DNA from 2 places in the Neorhizobium descurainiae genome. Region 2 is predicted to be linked to the other one. Evidence: riboswitches for the same ligand, from Rfam matches in the RefSeq annotation. Region 2 holds a riboswitch; the other holds the start of a gene.

Evidence for each region. Region 2 has a riboswitch for cobalamin ahead of ACMGE0_RS13110 (aromatic ring-hydroxylating oxygenase subunit alpha). Riboswitches for the same ligand answer to the same signal wherever they lie in the genome.
Region 1: another riboswitch for cobalamin. It lies ahead of ACMGE0_RS19500 (DUF1636 family protein); the one in region 2 lies ahead of ACMGE0_RS13110 (aromatic ring-hydroxylating oxygenase subunit alpha).

What each region holds. Positions count from the first base shown of each region.
Region 1 is NZ_JBLFFK010000011.1:165,049-169,079, forward strand. It holds gene cobN (cobaltochelatase subunit CobN) at 1-548, opposite strand, end outside; gene cobW (cobalamin biosynthesis protein CobW) at 559-1,596, opposite strand; gene ACMGE0_RS19500 (DUF1636 family protein) at 1,593-2,009, opposite strand; cobalamin riboswitch at 2,111-2,332, opposite strand; cobalamin riboswitch at 2,404-2,616, shown strand; gene ACMGE0_RS19505 (CbtB domain-containing protein) at 2,654-2,830, shown strand; gene ACMGE0_RS19510 (CbtA family protein) at 2,844-3,617, shown strand; gene cobO (cob(I)yrinic acid a,c-diamide adenosyltransferase) at 3,614-4,031, shown strand, end outside.
Region 2 is NZ_JBLFFK010000006.1:95,673-99,703, forward strand. It holds gene ACMGE0_RS13105 (BA14K family protein) at 1-65, opposite strand, end outside; gene ACMGE0_RS13110 (aromatic ring-hydroxylating oxygenase subunit alpha) at 184-1,428, opposite strand; cobalamin riboswitch at 1,541-1,756, opposite strand; gene ACMGE0_RS13115 (DUF6656 family protein) at 1,910-2,524, shown strand; gene ACMGE0_RS13120 (L-threonylcarbamoyladenylate synthase) at 2,558-3,535, shown strand; gene ACMGE0_RS13125 (FAD-binding oxidoreductase) at 3,549-4,031, shown strand, end outside.

The sequences.
Region 1 (4,031 bases), on a different contig from region 2:
CCATGGCCGGGCTTGTAGAAACCGGCCTTCGGCATCGCCGCCGCGCCAGGCAGGGGCGCTGTTTCGTTTCGCGCCAGCGCGGCCAGTCGCCTTGCCAGCCGCCGCATATTGTCCGGGCCGCCCTCGCGGAAGCAGGCGAGAATGCCGGCAAGCTGCTCTTCGGAAACCGTCGAGGCGCCGACAAGCCGCTCGTCACGAATGCTGCATTCGCCGGGCAGAAGCACGAGCGCGATCCTCTTGCGCTTCGCCATGCGTGAAAGTTCATCCACCCCATAGGCCCAGCGGTCATAGCCGCCGAGAATGCGCACAAGGATGACCTTCGCATGTGCCGCCGTCTTCTCCACCCAGAGGTCGACGGACATCGGGTGCCGCAGGTCGGAAAGGTTGGCCAGCCGCAGGCTCGCCCGACCCTTGTCCCAGGCTGCAGCGATGCCGTTCAGGTCGCTGCCGGAAAAGGACAGCACCACCACATCGGCGGGCGACTGGTTGAGGTCGACCGGCTCGATCAGGTCGTCGAGCGACGACGATGTGGTGGCAAGTATGTGCATTTCCGTTGCCTTATGCGGCCAGCATCCTTTCGATCGCCGCGCGGTCGATCCCTTTTTCGCCGATCACGACAAGACGGCCGTGCCGCGCTTCGCCGGGCGCCCAGGCGCGGTCGAAATAATGGTTCACGCGCGATCCTACAGCCTGGACCTGCAGGCGCATCGGCTTATCCGCGACCTCCACAAAGCCTTTTATGCGCAGGACGTTCTCGGCTTCCGCCGTCACGGAGATGCGGGCGGCGAGTGCTTCGGCATCCGCCACGGCCGGCAGGTCGACGACAAAGCTGTCGAAGTCGTCGTGGTCGTGATCGAGCTCGTCGTCGTGATGCGTCTTGCGGTTCCCGATGTCATCCTCGACGGCGAGCCCGAGGCCGATCAGCACTGCCGGATCGATCGCCCCATTCGCGGCCGAGACGATCTTCACGGCCCGCGGCAGGTGGGCGGTAACGCGATCCTTGGCGGTGGCGAGCCCTGCGGCATCCAGAAGATCGGTCTTGGTCAGAACGATCATGTCGGCACAGGCGACCTGGTCCTCGAAGACTTCCTCGACCGGGTCGTCATGGTCGATCGAGTCGTCTGCCTGCCGCTGGGCTTCCAGCGCGCCGTGATCGTCGGCGACCCGGCCCTCCGCCAGAGCCACGCCGTCGACCACGGCGACGACGCCATCCACCGTCACGCGCGCCTTCACATCCGGCCACTGGAAGGCCTGGACGAGCGGCTTCGGCAGCGCAAGTCCGGAAGTCTCGATGAGGATATGGTCGACGCGCGGTTCGCGGGAGAGGATCTGGTCGATCGCCGGCACGAAGTCGTCGGCGACGGTGCAGCAGATGCAGCCGTTGGCGAGCTCGATGATATTGTCTTCCGGGCAGGTCTCGATGCCGCAGCCCTTCAGCACGTCGCCGTCGATGCCGACATCGCCGAATTCGTTGACGATGATCGCCAGGCGCTTACCGTCGAGCTTCTCGATCAGGCTGCGGATCAGCGTGGTCTTGCCGGCGCCCAGGAACCCGGTGACGACGGTGCAGGGAACGCGGTCGAAATTGACGCTCATGAAGGCATGTCCTCGTGATGGTGGAAGGGTGGAATGCGGGCCGTCATGCCTTTGCCGCGGAGGCAGGCGGGACGGCCACGAAGGGGAAGGAAGCCGCGCTCGTCCCCGGCGAGCATCATTGCGCCGGTCACGATGTCTTCGACATTCTCCAGCGTCAGATGCCCGAAAACGTAAGACCAGCCGGATCGGTGGTTGAAGGCCGCGCTCGGGCTCTTTTCGCAATTGGCGAGGCAGGTGACGGGCTTTACGGCAAGCGGCTTGCCGGCTGTAGCTTCCCGCAGAGCGGCGATCATCCCGATGCCGGGGCGTGTTTCGGGATCGATCTCGTCGCGGCAATTGGTGCAGACGAAGATCGTCACATCCACGGCTTCCGGGACGGTTTCCAGATCGTCTTTTCGCTCGTCACTCATCATCTAAGCCGCGTTACCGCCAGTTCGAAAAATCGGGGCGCGGAGCAGAAGGGCAAGCCCGCCTGCGGTGAATGACAAGACTTCCTCCGGAGCACCCCGCCCGGCGAAGCTTAAATCGAACGGCAGGTCTCCTGGCTCGCGGGTCGCCGCCATTTGCCTGCCTTCCCGGTTTTCCCAGTGGCTTTCCGGCCCAGAGGCCTTGCTCGGCAAAATGGCTCGCCGCCTACAGTTGCGGGGGCAGCCGCGGCATTGATCCCAAGGATCGCACCGCATTCTCTCTTAGCCCTTCCCGTTGCCGGAAAAGGACCGTCTTCTTTCAACTAAGCCCGGTCATAGCCCTATGTCAATGGAGTGCGGCGGGCGTCGCAAAGGCGATTGCGGGGCTCGCGAATTCGTCTATAGTGACCGGACCTATGGTGCCCGAAAGGGTTTTGAGGGAATGCGGTGCGACGGATTTGCCGTCAAACCCGTGGCTGCCCCCGCAACTGTAAGCGGAAAGTCTTCGTCCAAAACGGCCGGTTGGCCGTCAAGCCACTGGAGCAATCCGGGAAGGCGGGCGAGAGGCGCCTGATCCGCGAGCCAGGAGACCTGCCAGAGGTGGTGAGAAACTTGAACAGCCCTCGGGTGGAGGGCGAAAGGACGAGACCATGGTAACGAATTCTGCCGCAAGTGCGGTCAGCGTTTCCGCTTCGAAGATCATTCCCCTCGGCATGACGGCCATTCTCGGCCTGTTCATCGTCGGTTTTGTCGGCTTCTCGCATCTGGAAGTCGTCCACAACGCCGCCCACGACACGCGCCATTCCCTGGCCTTCCCCTGCCACTGAGAGGAATTTCCAAATGTCGCTGTTTCGTAACATCGTCTTCACGGCGGTGATCGCCGGGCTGTTGTCGGGACTTCTCCTCACCGTCATGCAGCATTTCTCGACGGTGCCGCTCATCCTGCAGGCCGAGACCTATGAAAATGCCGGCGGTGCCGAGGCCGGTCACAGCCACAACCATGAGGCTGCCCCGGCTGGCGGTGTCGCGCCCCCTGCGGCGGCTGAACATAGCCACGACGAGGAGGCCTGGGCTCCCGCCGACGGTTTTGAGCGCCTCATCTACACCGCCGCAGCCGATATCTTGTCGGCAATCGGCTTCGGTCTCGTGCTGATCGCCGCTTCGGAAGCCCTGGGAGGCTTCAAGGGCTGGCGCGGCGGGTTGATGTTCGGCATTGCCGGCTTCCTCACCGTCAGCCTCGCTCCCGGCCTCGGCCTGCCGCCGGAACTGCCGGGCATGCCGGCCGCCGAGCTCGGTCCGCGCCAGATCTGGTGGATTTCGACGGCCATCTGCACCGCTCTCGGCCTCGGCCTGCTCGCCTATACCCGTTCGGTCGTGTTTGCCGTGCTGGCGATCGTTCTGCTGGTCGCTCCGCATCTGGTTGGCGCTCCCCTGCCGCCGACGCATGAGACGGCGGTGCCGCTGGAGCTGCATGCCCGCTTCGTCAATGCCGTTTACGTCACCAATCTGGTGTTCTGGGCAGTGCTCGGCGCGCTCATCGCGGTGGTCCGCGAGAAGTTCCGCGCCGGCGAAGATGTCGCGGTGCGCCCTTCGGCGGGGCTTGCTTCGCGGTGAAGGAGATCGATCAGGCGGCAGCCGAGCGCCACCGCGCCAAGATGGCGAACCGCAAGGCGGTGCAGGATGCGGAAGTGGCCGGGAAGATCCTCGAAAAGGGCCTTCTCATCGTCCATACCGGTTCCGGCAAGGGTAAATCCACCGCCGCATTCGGTCTGGCGCTGCGCATGCTCGGCAACAACCGCCGCGTCGGCGTGGTGCAGTTCATCAAGGGTGCCTGGTCGACCGGCGAACAGCCGGCGCTGGCCGTCTTCGGCGATCGGGTCGTCTGGCATACGATGGGCGAGGGCTTCACCTGGGAAACGCAGGACCTGCAACGGGATATCGCCGCCGCCGAAAAGGCATGGGGGAAGGCGCTGGACCTGATGGCGGACGAGACGATCGGCCTCGTCATTCTCGACGAGCTCAATATCG
Region 2 (4,031 bases):
AAGCTGGTGAGCGCAGAAGCGACCGCAAGCGCTGCCGCGGTCAAACGCAGGTGGAGGGGTCTCATCCTGGTGTTTCCTTTCAGGAAGTATTGGCAGAAAACAACGCGGATAGAAGGACTTGGTTCCATGACGGCCGGGCTGGAGCCAATCACGAATAAGCGATCGGTCCCAGGGCAAACTGCATCATGCGACGATCGAAAGCATCGTCTGATCGCCCTGAAGGCGATTGACCATGAAATTCGAATACCATTCGACGAACTGCATGACGCCGCCCTCGTGGATCGCCGAATAAGGTCCCGGCTCATATGCCGGCGAACGGATCCCGAAGGCGTTTTCCTCGACGATCTGGCGGTCCTGGTCGTTGGTCATGTTCCAGACATGCGTCAGCTCTTCGAGATTGTAATCGACGCCCTCGACCGCATCCTTGTGGACCAGCCATTTGGTGGTGACCGCCGTTTCCTCCGGTCCGAGTGGTGTGACGCGGAAGGAGACCGCATGGTCGCCCAGCATGTGGTTCCACGTGGTCGGGTAATGGAAGAGCAGCATCGTGCCGATCCCATCGATCGTCACGTCGTCGGAGAGTTTTCGCTGCACGGCATTCCTGCCCGACATCGTGTAGCTTTCGGCGCCCTCGATCAGCGGCATGCGGGCGACGCGGAACTGGCCGTCCGGCGATATCCTGAACTCGCTCGGCAGATCGGCCGCCTCGCAGCGCCGCCAGTGCTCGATGATGACCGGATCGTCGATCGCGCCCGACACGCCGGTGACGGTAGGCGCTTCCGGAAACGTGCGGCAGAGTTCCGGGTGATTGCCGGCGCAATGATAGCATTCGCGGTTGTTTTCCCAGACGAGCTTCCAATTGCCCTTCTCGATGATCGTCGACTGGTGGGCGACCTTGGCCTCCGACAGGCGGTGCGGCGCCATATAGGGCTCGATCGCCTCGCGAACGGGCGCGAAATCCGGCGCCTCGTTGGCAAGGCAGATGAAGATGTAGCCGGCGACGCTCTCGCAATGGACCTTCTTCAACCCGAACTCTCTCTTGTCGAAATCCTGGCCCATCTGCCGGGCGATGAGCAGCGAGCCGTCGAGTTCGTAGGTCCATTGATGGTAGGGACAGACGAGCCGCACCGCCGAGCCGCTTTCCTTGGTGCATACCCGGCTGCCGCGGTGGCGGCAGGTATTGTGGAGCGCCCGGATCAGGCCGTCACGGCCGCGCACGACGACGACCGGATAGTCGCCGATCTGCAACGTGAAATAGCTGCCGGCCTTGGGCAGTTCGCAATCGTGGCCGACGAACAGCCAATCGCGATACCAGATCAATTCGAGATCGAGCTTGTAATAATCGGGATCGGTGTAAAAGGCCTGTTCGAGGCTGAAGCCTTCGCGGCGGTTCTTGAGCTGCCGCAGGACCTGACTGCGAGTTTCCATCTTGCCTTCCTTGTCGAAGCGAGCCTTGGGGCGGCCTGCGGAAGGACATGGAAACGCCGGCCGGTCTCGCCCCGCCAATCTCCGCGTCCCGAGCGCCCGCCGCGATCGGTCAAATTCTCTTTCACCTCAGGCTGGTTTCCGGGCTCAGGAGCTGTCCCTCGCGGGACGGGCATGGCGCCTTCCCGGGCGGCCCTTGCGGCTCTTTCCCAGTGGCTTGTGCCATGCCTCTTACACTCCACCACCGTTGCGGGGGCAGCGCCGGGCTTCGACCGGCTTCCCAATTCTCCGCCCTCCCTAGCGAGGCGGCACCTTGAGCTTGCAGCGGATATAATCATCTGCCCCACGTGTCGCATAGGCAACATTGCGACATCGGCAACCGCATTGACGACGGCTTCGGAAAACCCTTAAGCCCCGCGAAAGGAAAACCTGTCATTGAGGGCTGAAGCTCAAGATTTCCGGCATCAACAGGAGCGATGCCCCCGTGCAGGCCAAAGGAAAATTCCGCTACTACGAAGCTCCTCCGCCGAAGCCTCCCGCGCCGGCGGGGACGAAGCCTACCGCGCATTCGGAATTCCTGCGGACCGGACGCATCGCCCGCGACAGCGCCATCTGGGTGCCGGCAGAACGGCGCTATATCGGTTATGCGGACGTCGCCGCGCGCACCGGCAAGAAACTGGAAGCAGCCGGAGAAAAGAGCCACGAGCGGATCAACGCATTCCATCGATCGATCCAGTTCCCGAAGATCATCTTCCACCGCACGCTCGACGAGCGTCCGCATCTCGGCTACTGCCATGTCACGGCCGCGAGAACGTTCCTCGGACGCCGCATGCCGGTCAGCTGGTCCTTCTATATCGCCAATTTCTTTTCCGAGATCGGCGAGGAGGAAAGGTTCTTCGAACGCATCAGCACGACCTATTCGCGCATGTACTTCGCCGTGGCGATCGAGGGGGAGCCGGGCGAACCGTTCCGGATCGACCGCTCGATCCGCAAGAACGGGCTCCTGTTCCAGACCAACGATCCGATGGAAGCGATCAAGAACGTGCTGACGCTCGGCGCATCGAGCCATGCGCTGCGCGAAATCATCAAAAAGCTTTGACGGAAGCCCGGTCCGCGCTATTGACGGGCGGACATGACGGCCGACATCATCGACATCACCCGGGATCATGAACGCGCGCTCCTCAAGGCCTCAGCCGTCTTGGCGGAAGGTTATCCGGTGGCGATCCCCACCGAGACCGTTTACGGGCTTGCCGCGGACGCCACCAACCCGGCAGCCATTGCCCGCATTTACGAGACCAAGGGCCGGCCGCGCTTCAACCCGCTGATCTGCCATGCGGCCGATCTTTCCATGGCCGAGCGCTATGCGGTTTTCGACCCGATCTCGAAAAAGCTCGCCGAGACCTTCTGGCCGGGGCCGCTGACGCTGATCCTGCCGCTGAAGCCGGAAAGCGGCATCCACTCGCTCGCCACCGCGGGTCTCGACACGATCGGCATCCGCCTGCCGAAAGGGTTCGCATCCGAGCTCATCCGCGCCTTCGGGAAGCCGCTTGCCGCGCCGAGCGCCAACACGTCCGGCAAGGTGAGCCCGACAAGCGCGCAGCATGTGGCGGAGGACCTGGGCGACAGGCTCAAGCTCATCGTCGATGGCGGCGCAGCCCCCGTCGGCGTGGAATCGACCATCGTCCGCGTCGAGGACGGCATTATCCGCCTACTGAGACCCGGCGGCGTCGCGGTGGAGGAGATCGAGAAAGCCACCGGCCTCCCGGTGATCCGGCCGGACGGCCCGGCGGCGATCATCGAGGCGCCGGGCATGCTCGCCTCCCACTATGCGCCGGGCGCGGCCGTCCGGCTCAACGCCGATCACGTCGAACCCGGCGAAGCGCTGATCCGGCTGGGTTCCGCCCCGGTAAAGGGAATAGAGCTTGCCACCGCGGTTTTTGATTTGAGCCCTTCCGGCGATCTTGCGCAGGCGGCGGCAAATCTGTTCGCTTACCTGAAGCGCGCCGATGCGACCGGTGCGGCCCGTATTGCCGTCACGCCCATTCCCGACCACGGGCTTGGCGAGGCGATCAACGACCGGCTGGCCCGCGCCGCCGCGCCACGGGAATAGGAGGAGGCTGCCGATGGATATTTCCGGACCGAAACCAGAGCTTCTCGACCGCTTCGCGGCGATCGTCGGCGAAAGCCATGTCCTGCGCGACCCGCAGGACATGGCCCCGCATCTCGTCGAGGGCCGCGGGCTCTATCAGGGCTCCTCGCCCATGCTGCTGAAGCCCGGCTCGACGCAGGAGGTTTCGGAAATCCTCAAGCTCGCGAGCGAGACCGGGACGCCGATCGTGCCGCAAACGGGCAATACCGGCCTCGTCGGCGGCCAGACGCCCCGCACCGGCGGCAGCGACCTGATCGTCTCGCTCGAACGGATGAACCGCATCCGCGATGTCGACCCCGTTGCCAACGTGCTCGTCGCCGATGGCGGCGCGATCCTCGCCGACGTGCAGAAGGCGGCCGAGGCGGCCGGCCGGCTGTTTCCGCTGTCGCTCGGTTCGGAAGGCTCCTGCCGCATCGGCGGCAATCTCTCCACCAATGCCGGCGGCACCGCCGTGCTC